Regions from separate parts of the Rhodoferax sp. LS1R11 genome, predicted to be linked through region 1. Evidence: predicted binding sites of a transcription regulator. Region 1 holds the regulator's gene; each other region holds the start of a gene.
The links. Region 1 encodes sigma-54, which starts transcription at its own class of promoters, with help from an activator protein. Its sites were predicted from a motif close to TGGCANGNAANCTGCTTT; they were not measured.
Positions count from the first base shown of each region.

Region 2: the regulator sigma-54 is predicted to act here: its motif matches at 1,939-1,956, upstream of AC097N_RS14865 (PEP-CTERM sorting domain-containing protein).
Region 3: the regulator sigma-54 is predicted to act here: its motif matches at 1,240-1,257, upstream of pqqA (pyrroloquinoline quinone precursor peptide PqqA).
Region 4: the regulator sigma-54 is predicted to act here: its motif matches at 1,973-1,990, upstream of pepA (flocculation-associated PEP-CTERM protein PepA).

Region 1 covers NZ_JBWMAW010000002.1:95,769-98,975, forward strand. The annotation lists gene AC097N_RS03175 (THUMP domain-containing class I SAM-dependent RNA methyltransferase) at 1-627, opposite strand, end outside; gene rpoN (RNA polymerase factor sigma-54) at 647-2,251, opposite strand; gene lptB (LPS export ABC transporter ATP-binding protein) at 2,372-3,169, opposite strand; gene lptA (lipopolysaccharide transport periplasmic protein LptA) at 3,166-3,207, opposite strand, start outside.
Region 2 covers NZ_JBWMAW010000012.1:88,891-92,097, forward strand. The annotation lists gene AC097N_RS14855 (AmpG family muropeptide MFS transporter) at 1-672, opposite strand, end outside; gene AC097N_RS14860 (M48 family metallopeptidase) at 721-1,566, shown strand; gene AC097N_RS14865 (PEP-CTERM sorting domain-containing protein) at 2,019-2,546, shown strand; gene AC097N_RS14870 (exodeoxyribonuclease III) at 2,682-3,207, opposite strand, start outside.
Region 3 covers NZ_JBWMAW010000016.1:46,673-49,879, forward strand. The annotation lists gene AC097N_RS17110 (PQQ-dependent methanol/ethanol family dehydrogenase) at 1-947, opposite strand, end outside; gene pqqA (pyrroloquinoline quinone precursor peptide PqqA) at 1,331-1,405, shown strand; gene pqqB (pyrroloquinoline quinone biosynthesis protein PqqB) at 1,461-2,396, shown strand; gene pqqC (pyrroloquinoline-quinone synthase PqqC) at 2,389-3,099, shown strand; gene pqqD (pyrroloquinoline quinone biosynthesis peptide chaperone PqqD) at 3,127-3,207, shown strand, end outside.
Region 4 covers NZ_JBWMAW010000008.1:98,761-101,967, reverse strand. The annotation lists gene AC097N_RS11495 (hypothetical protein) at 1-295, shown strand, start outside; gene AC097N_RS11490 (hypothetical protein) at 603-839, opposite strand; gene pepA (flocculation-associated PEP-CTERM protein PepA) at 1,088-1,927, opposite strand; gene AC097N_RS11480 (glycosyltransferase) at 2,086-3,207, opposite strand, start outside.

The sequences.
Region 1 (3,207 bases):
GCCGCAGCAGGGGTCGTACAAGGGCTGCAAATCTTCGTCGCCATCGGCCCAGCCACTGGCGGCAATCATGGCCGCGGCCAGGGTTTCCTTCAAGGGCGCATCCCCCTTGTCCTCGCGCCAGCCACGTTTGAACAGCGGCTCGCCCGAGGTGTCGATGTACAGCGAGCAGTGGTCGGTGGTGAGGTGGGTGTAAATACGCACGTCGGGCCACTGGGTGTTGACGTCCGGACGCACACCGCCCGCGGTCTCCCGAAACCGGTCGCACACCGCGTCCTTGATCTTGAGCGCCGCAAAGTTCAACGAGGTGAGCGGGCTGTGTTGCGCCGTTACCTCCACCTTGATGCTTTCCTTCGGCGTGAACCAGCGCTCCCACGCCACCTCGCTGGCGGCGCGGTACAGGTCCTGCTCGCCACGGTACTCGGTGTAGGACAGCAGCACCAGCACGCGCTGGGCCAGGCGGCTGTACAGATTGAGCAGCATGGCATGCGCCATGGAGGTGCGCACGGCCACGCCGCCGCGCTGCTTGGTCACGCAGCCTGGCGGCAAGCCGGTGATGCGCAGAATCTCGGGCGCCAGGTAGTCCTCGACGCCGGCGGCGCAGGGCAAAAATAATTGAAGTTGGTTCATGGTGTTCTGGATAAAGGCGCTACAGCGCCTTGCGCAAGGATGCGGGGGCAATCCGCAGACCTTCGCGGTATTTGGCCACCGTGCGGCGGGCGCAGTCGATGCCCTGCTCTTTGAGCATCTCGGAAATCTGGTTGTCGCTGAGCGGCTTGGTCACGCTTTCGGCGCTGATGAATTGCTTGATCAGGGCGCGCACTGCGGTGCTGGATGCGTTGCCGCCCGAGTCGGTGCCCAGGCCGGAGCCAAAGAAATACTTGAGCTCAAACGTGCCAAACGGCGTGGCCATGTACTTGGCCGTGGTCACCCGGCTGATGGTCGATTCGTGCAGGCCCAGCTCGTCGGCAATCTCGCGCAGCACCAAGGGGCGCATGGCCAGTTCACCATGGGTGAAGAAGCTCTTTTGACGCTCCACAATGGCGTTGCTGACCCGCAAAATCGTGTCAAAGCGCTGCTGGATGTTCTTGATGAACCAGCGCGCCTCCTGCAGCCGCTGCTGCAGCGCCGCAAAGTTGGACGACTCGCTACCGCCGCCCTTGTGCTGCTTGAGCGCGTTGGCGTAGATGTCATGCACCCGCAGGCGGGGCATCACCTCGGCATTGAGCCGCACCTGGAATTTGGCCTGAGCGCCCTTGCCGACCTTGACCACCAGCACATCGGGCACCACGATGTTGCGTTCCACATTCACAAACCGCCGGCCCGGCTTGGGCTCCAGGCGGGCGATGAGCGCAATGGCTTCGCGCACGGCGGCATCGGTGACCGCGCACACCTGAACGAGTCGCTTCACGTCGCGTCGCGCCAGCAGGTCCATCGGCTGGGCACAGATGCGCAAGGCCACCTTCAGGACCGACTGCAACTGTCGGGAGGCCGGGTCCGTCACCGCCCTGGCCAGCAAGGCCTTCAGTTGCAAGGTCAGGCACTCGGCCAGATGGCGCGCCCCGACCCCCGCGGGCTCCAGGCTTTGCAGCAGCGACAGCGCCACCGTGAAATGGTGCACCAGTTGTTCGACCTGCTCGGCATCGCCGTCCCCGGCCAGGCCCTGGGCCAGCGAGATGAGTGTGTCCTCCAGGTAGCCGTCGTCGTTCAGGGACTCGATCAAAAATCGCAGGGCGGCGCGGTCTTCCTCACTCAAACGCAAGGCCAGCGCCTGGCGGTGCAAATGACTTTGCAGCGACTCCTGGGTGCGCGCCATCTCGGTCACATCGGCGTCTTCGTTGCCGTTGAGGTTGTTGGTGCTGGGCTTGGCATCGCCACCCCACTCGCTGTCGTCGGGTGACAGGGAGGCGCTGCCATCGCCTTCCCAACTTTGGCCGTCGTCGGCGGACAGCGGCGTGACTTCAGTATCATTTTCGCCTGTAGCCCTCGTCTCTACTGCGTAGTCAGCTACAGTATTGGTAGCAGCTTCGGCATTGAGATCGTCATTGCGCACGGGCGTATCGGCCTGCGCCAGACCAAACTCCTCGCGCACCGGCTGGTCTGCGCCCAGCTCCAGAAACGGGTTGTCGTCCAGCATCTGGTCGACTTCCTGGCTCAGCTCCAGCGTGGAGAGTTGCAACAGGCGGATCGACTGCTGCAACTGCGGCGTGAGCGCCAGGTGCTGCGAAACACGGAGGGAAAGACCTTGCTTCATGTGCTCACCGCAGTGTCGGGCGCGTGAGTAAAGGCCGCCGCGCCGGGCCGCCCCAAGCAAGGCCAGCCCCCCTCGGGGGGCAGTGCAGTACACGCAGTGACAAACGTGGGGGCCATATATCTACATTTTGAAGTGTTCACCCAGATAGACCCGACGCACGTTGGCGTCGTTGACGATCTCGGAAGGTGTGCCCTCAGCGAGCACGGTGCCGTCGCTGATGATGTAGGCGTGATCACAAATGCCCAGGGTTTCGCGCACGTTGTGGTCGGTGATCAGCACGCCCAGACCCCGGGCTTTCAAAAAACTGATGATGCGCTGGATCTCGATCACGGCAATCGGGTCAATCCCGGCAAACGGTTCGTCCAGCAGAATGAACCGGGGCTGGGTAGCCAGCGCGCGGGCAATTTCAACCCGGCGCCGCTCGCCACCGGACAGCGCCAGGGCGGGCGTTTCCCGCAGGTGGTCCACGCGCAACTCCTGCAGCAGCTCGGTCAGACGTTTCTCGATCTCGGCTTTGCCCAGGGGTTTGCCGGCCTCGTCGCGCTGCAGCTCCAGCACGGCGCGCACGTTGTCTTCCACATTGAGCTTGCGAAAAATGGAGGCTTCCTGCGGCAGGTAACTCAGCCCCAGGCGGGCCCGCCGGTGAATGGGCATGTGCTCGATGGACTGGCCATCAATGGTGATGTCACCCGAGGTGGCGCGCACCAGGCCCACAATCATGTAGAACGACGTGGTTTTGCCCGCACCGTTGGGACCCAGCAGGCCCACCACCTCGCCTTTTCGAACCGTCAGCGACACGTCCTTGACGGCCTTGCGGCTGCCATAGAACTTCTGCAGGTGGCTGGCCACAAGCCGGCTTTCGCCGTTGAGGCCATCGGCCCGAGACGAGGCCTCGGCCACAGAGACGTCGTTCGTCACTTTTTCGGCTCCTCCGGCGTCGGGCTGGCGCGCAGCAC
Region 2 (3,207 bases), on a different contig from region 1:
GGGCTCAGGGGAGAGCAACACCGTCACCATGCCCACCAGCATGCTGGCCGCCATGGCCAGGTAGGCCGTTTGCCAAGCGCCATGCTGGTACCCGACCAGCCCCACCACCTCGGCCCGGGCGGCCACCCACAGCACACCGGCACCAGCCCAGATCATGGCCAGGCGGTAGCCAGTCTGGTAGGCCGCCGCCAGCGCAGCCTGGCGGTCGGTGTTGGCGGACTCAATGCGAAAGGCATCCAGCGCAATGTCCTGGGTGGCAGACCCAAAAGCCACCGCCAGGGCGCCCCACACCACCGGCTGCAAGGCCACCTGGGGGTCATTGAACGACATGGCCACCAGGCCCACCATCACGGCCAGTTGCGCCAGCAGCAGCCAGCTGCGCCGACGCCCCAGCCAGCGTGTCAACAAGGGAATGGGGAGACGATCCACCAGCGGCGCCCACACCCACTTGAAAGCGTAGGCCAGACCGACCCAGCTCAAATAACCAATCGTGGTGCGGTCAATGCCGGCCTCGCGCAACCAGAAACTCAGGGTGCCCAGCACCAACAGCAAGGGCAATCCGGCAGAAAACCCCAAGAACAACATCCGAAGGGTGGAGGGCTCAAGGTAAACCTTGAAGGTGGTGAGCCAGGAAGGCTTGATTTGGGGGGCGTCGGCGGCACTTGAGGTCATGCGGGAATAATACGCGCAGCTCCATCCCCTCTTTTTTGGCGACCCAGCATGTCCAACACCTCACTTTTAGCCCAGCCATTGCGCCGCCAGCTAGCCCTGCGGGCCTGTGCCTTGATACTGGTTTTGTCGTCGCCCTTCACCCTGGCCCTCGCACGCGACGGCGTGGACGTGGGGGACAACTCGGCCTTCAGCAAGCTGGTACCGGCAGATACCGTGGAGCGCTCCGCCGGCCAGCAATACGCCCAGATGCTGCAGGAAGCGGCCAACGGGAATGCGCTGGCTGGTGCCAACAACACCCAGGTACGGCGCCTGCGCGCCATTGCCAAAAACATCATTCCCTTTGCGGTGGACTGGAACCCGCGCGCCCGGGACTGGCGCTGGGAGGTGAACCTGATTGGCAGCAAGCAGATCAACGCGTTTTGCATGCCCGGCGGCAAGATTGCCTTTTACAGCGGCATCCTGGAGCAACTCAAGCTGACCGACAACGAAGTTGCCATGGTCATGGGCCACGAAATTGCCCACGCCCTGCGTGAACACGCCCGTGAACGCATGGGCAAGAACGCCGCCACCGGCATTGGTGCCAGCTTGCTCAGCCAGGTTCTCGGCCTGGGCCAGCTCGGACAGACGGTGACCAACTACGGCGCGCAGTTGCTGACCCTGCAATTCAGCCGCGACGACGAGTCCGAAGCCGACCTGGTGGGCATGGAACTGGCTGCCCGCGCCGGTTATGACCCCCGGGCAGGCATCACGCTCTGGCAAAAAATGGGGGCCGCCAGCAAAGGCGCGCCACCGCAGTGGCTGTCCACGCACCCCGCAGGCAGCACCCGGATTGGCGACATCGAAGCCAACCTGCCCAAGGTCATGCCGCTTTACGAGCAGGCCAAACGGGGTTGACCTCCCTCTTATTTATAAGAAATAGGGCTGTAGCCCAGGTAGATAGTGCGTTAGTAGCTATTAATTTAATAGCATACTCCATCATGATCGGCGCATGGTCCGAGAATTTCTCTGGCTTGTAGATCGCATGTGACCGTGCCAAGGCAGCGAACGCTGGCTTCGCCAAATGGGTAGTTGCCGCGAAAGAACAGCTGCATCCTTAGGCTCTTGCAGTGATGGCACGTTTGATTTTTTTGCATCAATCTCCGGCATCTGTGCAGGCAATTTGACAGACGAATCCCGCGACGCTGACTGTCGGAATTTTTTACATAGAAAATATAAACTGGCGACATGCAACTCGCAACTCCAATTGAAACAAACATTTACATTTTGTGGCCCAAAATTTGCTTAACTTGATAGTTATCAAAAAATCACAAATTAATCCTCCTCTTTTTCCATCAAGGCATCAAACCGTGTTTAACAAAATCAAATCGTTGGCCGCATTGAGCGTCGTTGCTCTTGCATTCTTTGCATCACCCTCCAGCGCTACTGTGGTGGATTTCACGGGCTTGTCCAACTTCGGGAATTACACCGAAAACGGAATGGTCATGACATCTAACTCCGTTTGGAATTGGCCGGGCGCCAATATGGCGCATATGGACAGTGGTGTGGCCATTTTCAAATTGTTGTCGAATGACGACTTCAACCTGACCAGCGTCGACATGATCAGCAGCGGCGGCAACGGCCCTGCGCAATTTGGCGCTTACAACAATGGCTCTTTGCTGGGGACCGTTAACATCAGCGGCAATGCTGGAACTTATTCTTTCGGCAACCTATTTAGTGGCATTGACGAGTTTCGCGTTACCGTGATTAGCAGCCACTTCACTTATGACAACATCAACTTCGCCGCAGCCAACAAAATTCCTGAGCCTGGCACTCTTGCCTTGATGGGACTCAGCTTGGTTGGTCTGGCGTTGGCCCGTAAGCGTAAAAACGCATAAAACGGCTGCCCCGCAAGGGACAAGCAGCAAAGACCGCCTTGTCGCGCGTCAGCTAACAGCATTGCTTCTAAGGCTGTGTAAAAAGGGATGGATTAAACCATCCCTTTTTTTATAACATTTCCGACGTTGGCACCGTTAGCGGGGCCAGTCGTAGTCAATCGTGATCGGCGCATGGTCCGAGAATTTCTCTTCCTTGTAAATCGCATGTGACCGGGCCAGGGCAGCCAGCGCTGGCGTCGCCAGGTGGTAGTCCAGCCGCCAGCCGACGTTTTTCGCGTAAGCTTGGCCTCGGTTGCTCCACCAGGTGTAGGCCTCATCGGTGGCCGTGGGTTCGAGTTGCCGGTACACATCGACCATGCCCGCCTCGCTGAGCAGCCTGGTCATCCAGGCCCGCTCTTCGGGCAGGAAACCGGAGTTCTTGCGATTGCCTTTCCAGTTTTTCAGGTCGATTTCCTGATGGGCAATGTTCACATCGCCGCACAGGATGAACTCGCGCCCCGACTTGAGTCCGTGCAGGTGCGGAAAGAACTCTTCGAGGAACCGGAATTTGGCTTGCTGGCGCTCCTCGCCCGACGACCCGCTGGGGAAGTAGCAACTGATGATGGAGCGCTTTTGCTGTGGCGTGTCAAAACGCAGCTCCACGTAGCGGCCCTCGGCATCA
Region 3 (3,207 bases), on a different contig from region 1:
CACGCATCATTGGGGGTGTTCTGGTAGTGCCATTTGATCTGGCCGGTCTTGATATCCAGCGCGACCGTGGAGCAGGAGAACAGGTTGTCGCCCTTGCGCAAATGGCTGTTCCACGGCGCCGGGTTGCCGGTACCAAAGTAAGCGAGGCCGGTCTTGCTGTCGTAGGTGCCGCCCAACCAGGTGGTTGCGCCACCGGTCTTCCACAGGTCGCCCGACCAGGATTTGTTCAAGGTGCCTGAAATGCCGTTTTCAGTCTTGTTGCCATCCTTGTCATATTTGTAGCCCATATGGCCTTCAACCGTGGGGCGGCTCCACACCATCCGGCCGGTCTTGGGGTCGCGCGCTTCAACGCGTCCGACCACGCCGAATTCTCCGCCCGAGATGCCGGTCAGCAACAAGCCGCCCGCAATCAGGGGCGCGGCCGAGGCCGAGGCGCCCGTGGCATAGTCTTCAATCTTTTCCTTCCAGACCACGTCGCCCGTGTTCTGGTCGAGTGCCACGATTTGGGCATCCAGCGTCATGAAGATCACCAGGTTGTCATAGAGTGCCGCGCCGCGGTTGATCACGTCGCAGCAAGGCATGATGCCTTCGGGCAGGCGGTGCTCATACTTCCACAGCTTGGCACCTGTCTTTGCGTCCAGCGCGTAAATGCGTGAGTAAGAGCCCGTGACAAACATCTTGCCGTTGTGAATCACCGGCTGCGATTCCTGGCCACGTTGTTTTTCACCGCCAAAAGAAAAGCTCCACGCCGGAACCAGTCTCTTGATGCTTTGGGGGTTGACTTGTTTCAGGGGTGAGAAGCGCTGGCCCTGGTTGCCCAGACCCCAGGAAAGAACTTCCTTGGTGTCGCTCGCATCGTTGTCAATCATCTGCTGCGTGACAACGGCTTGAGCCGTCCCCGCCGCAAACCCATAAGCCATCAAAGTAGCCAGTAATTTCAAGCGCATGAATGTCTCCTTGTTGTGTCAATGCTGAACTGAGGTGTATGGAATTTGGAACTCCAGAGCATGAAATTGCAAAGATCGTGCCTGAGCACTGCATATCGGTATTTGGCTCGAAAGTTCCGTGGTCAGGTGGCATTTGTGGCTTGGTGTGCGGGTTTGTACGGTCAGCACTAACCCTAGCCACTGTGTCAATCGGGAGCAATGCATGCCCCTTCGGCATTGCTCCAAGGGCCACCAAAGACCTGTCAGTGGGGTTTCCGGGGTCTGAAAGTGGGTATCCGGGCCTTATTTGTCTTGGCGCAAATATTGCAGTACAACCGGGCTGCCGACCTTCACGATTCAGGAGGCGGCGGTTCGATTCAATCAACTACCCAAGGAGTACTTCTATGCAATGGACCACACCGGCCTTCACCGATTTGCGTTTCGGTTTTGAAATCACGATGTACATCGCCAATCGTTGATCGTGCCAAGCGACGTCTGTGCCTTGTGTGCAGCGTCGCTTTTTAATTTCCAAAAATCATGCACATACGCGTTCTCGGGTCCGCAGCAGGCGGTGGCTTCCCCCAATGGAATTGCAATTGCGCCAATTGCGCAGCGGTACGACAAGGTGATCCGGCGCTGACACCCCGTACCCAGTCTTCCATCGCGGTTTCACGCAATGGGCAAGACTGGTTATTGGTCAATGCGTCGCCAGACATACTGGCGCAGATACGTGCCATGCCGGAAATACAACCCGCCAGGGCTCTGCGGGACAGCGGCATTGCCGCGGTGTTGCTCATGGATGCACAGATTGACCATGTGACGGGCTTGCTGATGTTGCGTGAGCGGCGTACGCCGCTGCCTTTGTACGCTACCCCGCAGGTTCTTGACGAGCTCAACACCAGCTTGCCGCTGGTTCGTGTCTTGTCGCATTACGCCGGGGTGCAGGCGCATCCCCTGTCGCTGACCGAACCCGCATTCGAAGTGGCGGCATTGACTGGCATCAAGTTTTCAGTGATGCCGCTCACCAGCAACGCACCCCCTTATTCTCCGCGTCGCGATGCGCCCTTGCCGGGCGACAACATCGGGCTGCTGATTGAAGACACCGTGACCGGAAAGCGTGTGTTTTACGCCCCCGGGCTGGGTCGCATCGAACCTGCCGTGGCCCACGCCATGGCCACCGCGGATGTGGTGCTGGTGGACGGCACCTTCTGGCGCAACGACGAAATGCAGACCTTGGGCCTGTCCACCAAGACCGCTGCCGACATGGGTCACCTCGCCCAGTCCGGACCGGGGGGCATGCTGGAAGTGCTGCAGGCGTTGCCCAAAAGCATTCGCAAGATTCTTATCCACATCAACAACACCAATCCCATTCTGCGCAGTGACTCCCCCGAGCGCGCAGCCCTGAACGCCGCGGGTATCGAGGTGGCCTGGGATGGCATGGCAATGAAACTTGAAAGTTCACATGGCTGATCACCTTTTGGCTTGGGATGCTGCGGAATTTGAAAGCCGCCTGCGTGAAAAGGGCGCGGCCTATCACATTCACCAGGCCTTCAACGTCCGTCTCAACAGCGGGCAATGCTCGCCCGAGCAGGTGCGCGGCTGGGTGAGCAACCGTTTTTATTACCAGTGGTGTATTCCGCTCAAAGACGCCGCGGTCATGTCCAACATGCCGGACCGCGCGCACCGCCGACTCTGGATTCAGCGCATGCTGGACCACGACGGCCAGGGCGACTACGAGGGTGAACATGCCGGTGGCATGGAGGCCTGGACCCGTCTCGGCGAGGCTGTGGGCCTGGCACGTGATGAGTTGTGGTCGCTCAAGTCGGTGGTGCCGGGTGTGCGTTTTTCGTGTGATGCCTACGTCAATTTTGCCCGGCATGCGCCGTGGCAGGAGGCGGTGTGCTCGTCGCTGACAGAAATGTTCGCACCGCAGATTCACAAGGACCGGCTGGCCACCTGGCCCATTCATTACCCCTGGATTGAGGCTGGCGGACTGAGCTATTTCCGCAGCCGAATTCCCTTGGCCTCACGCGATGTCGAGCACGGCCTGAAGGTCACGCTGGCGCATTTCACCACCCGTTCGCAGCAGCAGCGGGCACTTGATATTCTGCAATTCAAGCTAGACATTCTCTGGTCCATGCTGGATGCGATCGACGCCGCCTACCCGGCATGAGCCTGGCGTACCTGACTGAATGACGCAATGGAATCAACCCAGACAACCCCTGCACCCCCTGCACCTGCGGGCGATGCCCGGCCGCGCCTGAACAAGATGTTTCGGCTC
Region 4 (3,207 bases), on a different contig from region 1:
AACCCAAGTGGCGTACCTGCTTGAGGCCCAACTCCGCCAGGAACTGGCCTCCCGCGACGCCTACCTGATCTACGTGACCCAAAAAAGTTTGCTGCTCAAGAATCTGGACCTGACGGCCTTCCTTCGAGTGAATGCCGGCGACCATAGCCAACTGGTTTGGGCTGAGCTGCGTCACCACTGGCCCAACTTCGATCTGGCGTTTCAGATGCAACGATACATCGGTAGTCCCACCAGTGAATTCGGAATACTGCCAGATAACCGAATTGTGCAAGTCTTGGGGAGTTATTACTTCTGAGGGATCTTCGCAGCTCTGCGTGGCGTTATCGGTTCGTACCCTGCAAGGATGGGAACAAGGTCGCAAGTAATTGAGCGGCGCCGCCCGGACACTGCTCGCCATCGCAAGCGCCAATCTCAAGGCTCTTCTGGCTGTGGCGGACAAAACGACACCCGATCTGTCGTTCAAGCAAACTGCCTGCACCAGCCGCTGAATTCGAACACTGTACCGATTGGGCGAAAACTTGTGATGTTTGTCATCGAAGCGCTTTGCCCATCCTGCATCGCCAGCGAGCGAAAATCGAGACTCGCTACCATTTTGATTCAGGTTAACTTAAAAGATAAATTCCATCACATTTGAACAATTCGAAGTCGAAGCCCGCACGCACGGTTTCGACGAGGTTCTGGAAAGAAGCTGGGGGCCGAACACGACGCTTGCGCAGCATGCGCATCCGTTTGCCGTCTCGGCGCGCGTGGTGCAGGGGATGATGTGGCTGACGGTCGGCACCGAGACACTGCATCTTGTGGCGGGCGATACCTTCGAGTTGGCGCGTGATGTGCCGCATGCAGAGCGCTATCGAGAAGAAGTCGATAGTTACTGGTGGCGCGGCGCAATAGGAGCTGATCCTCAGATCCTGTACGTCTCGTCTCGGCAGCTATCCGCTGCAGCGGTTTGTCGAGCGGACGATCGCGCGGTCTTTATCTTTTTCAGGCGAAGTAGACAAACAAAATATTCTTCTTTTCTTACGACCGCCCCAACGAAAAAGGGCACCACAAGGGCGCCCTTTCAAGGGTCGAGTCTCGGAAAAGAAGATCAGACTTTCTTGCTGCGACGACGGCTCACCAGCCCCAAACCAGTCACGGCCAGACTGAACAGCGCCAAGGAGCCTGGCTCCGGGATGGCCTGGACGGTCTGGTTGGAGTCTGCCTGGAAGAAGAAGTTTGAGTCGGTGGTCGGGCCTACAGGGGCTCCGTTGAACGACGTTGGAGGAATAAAGCCGACAGTCTGCGTATTGCCGAACTGGAGCGTCGAAGTCGCCGAGGTCGTGGTCAGGGCAGGGTTGATATAGGTCAGATCTGTGAATGTCACATCCCCGAAGAATGTGGTGCCGATGCTGTTGTTGCCGGGGTTGGTGGGGCCTGGGAACACAGCCACCGAACCACCGCTGGCGAAATTGCCGCTCAAGAGCAACGTGCCATTGGTAAATCCGGTTCCGGTCTGGTAGTTTGCGAACGTGCCGGGATTTGTATCGTAGTAGACCGCGTAAGTGCCGCTGACGATGTTGTATGCCGCAAGTCCGCACGTGGCTGGTCCAACAGCAGCAAGGCAAGACACCGTTTCCTGGATCGTTGCAAAAATCGTGTACTCATACGTGGTGTTCAACCCGGGAATCAGCGCGGGGCTGATATCGATCCCGTTGGCATCTATTATGCCTGTCGCATTGGCCTGGAATTTCAGGGTGAATGGATCGACGGTACCGGTTGGCGAAGCGCTCGTAATATCGTAGCCGGTCACCAAGCCCTGGCCAACGGAGCTGTAATCAAGACCGCTGAAGCTGAACGTGCCGTTCAGATTGGTAATGGCGGGGACGGCCATGGCCGAACTTGCAATCGCCGCAGCTGCCAGTGCAATGAGGGAATGCTTGAGTTTCATATCTATTCTCCTAGGTTAAGCCGAAATGGCCTGACGTAGGCTAGTAGAGCAATTCATGTGCCAAAAAAAAAAATTCTTGAAAATCAACAGGTTAAAGCGTTCACTCAGTCTTTCGGTCTATACGCCGTAAAGTTTTCCGACACTCGGCACGGTTAAAACTAAGGACTCACACGGACTTGGGGCTGGCGCTTTACGCGGTCTCGAACATCTTTGACCAGTGCAGGAAAAAGCTTGTTCGGATTGAAGCTTGTAAAGCTTGCCTGAATTCTCTGAGCACCATCCGCGTAGCGCTGCTGCGAGCGCATCCTTCGAATGCTTTCACGCAGCCGCGCAAGGGTTGCTTCACCCGCGCGCATGAATTCGCCGGCGCCGGCGGCGGCGACTCCCTGCATCGTCATGACCTGATCGAGGTTGGAGCAGATGCCCAGCACTGGACAACCCTGCGCCAGCGCTTGGTACGCGGTTGGGCTGCCGCCATTGCAGATGACGAGCGAAGACAGTGCTGCCGCCTGGCTGCCGGGAAGAAATGCCTCCGCATAGACGTCCGGCGGGGATCCATGAAAATCGCCGCGCCCGGCTGTGGAAACGATGCAGAAAGCGCCCTCGCGACGGCAGGCATCGACGATTCGCGGCAGCAGGTCGACCTCGCCGGTCGATCCTAGCGAGATGTAGATGGACGGCTCGCTGCGACCAGCCACCTCTGGCCACCAGGGCGGCAAAGGCATCTCGGGCGACCAGATGAGCGGTCCGATGAAGAGATGCGACGCGCTGGCAGCATCGCTCAGGCGCACCAGCGCCGGGGTATCCGCGTACATCGAAATATCACCGTCGCAATACAGTTCGCGTAGCGACCGATAAGGTACCAAGCCGTATTGCCTTCTCAAACGGTTCGCCGCCGCGACGTGAAACTTGGATGCCCATGGCCACGCCAGTCGAAAGATCGGATCGAAAAGCGGATAGCCGATCAGACGCGCCATGGCGAGATCGGGAGCGCGCATGCGTTCGCACAACACATAAGGGCTCCAGTAGCCATTGCAGATATTGAGCAGCGGAATTTTAGAAAGCCGCGCCGCAATCGCCAGCGAAAGGCGGAAGTCGCTAACAATGATCTCGGCACCCACTGCCTTGATCAGCGCCCTGTCTTGCTCGACGTGAGCGGCCAGCTCGGTATAGGTATACAGCGGACTGCCCGCTGACAGGCGGCGCAAAAAATCCTGCGGAGCAATAGTGTCTATACGGTGATGAACGAACGCTTCATTCGCGTGGCATATGGAAAACTG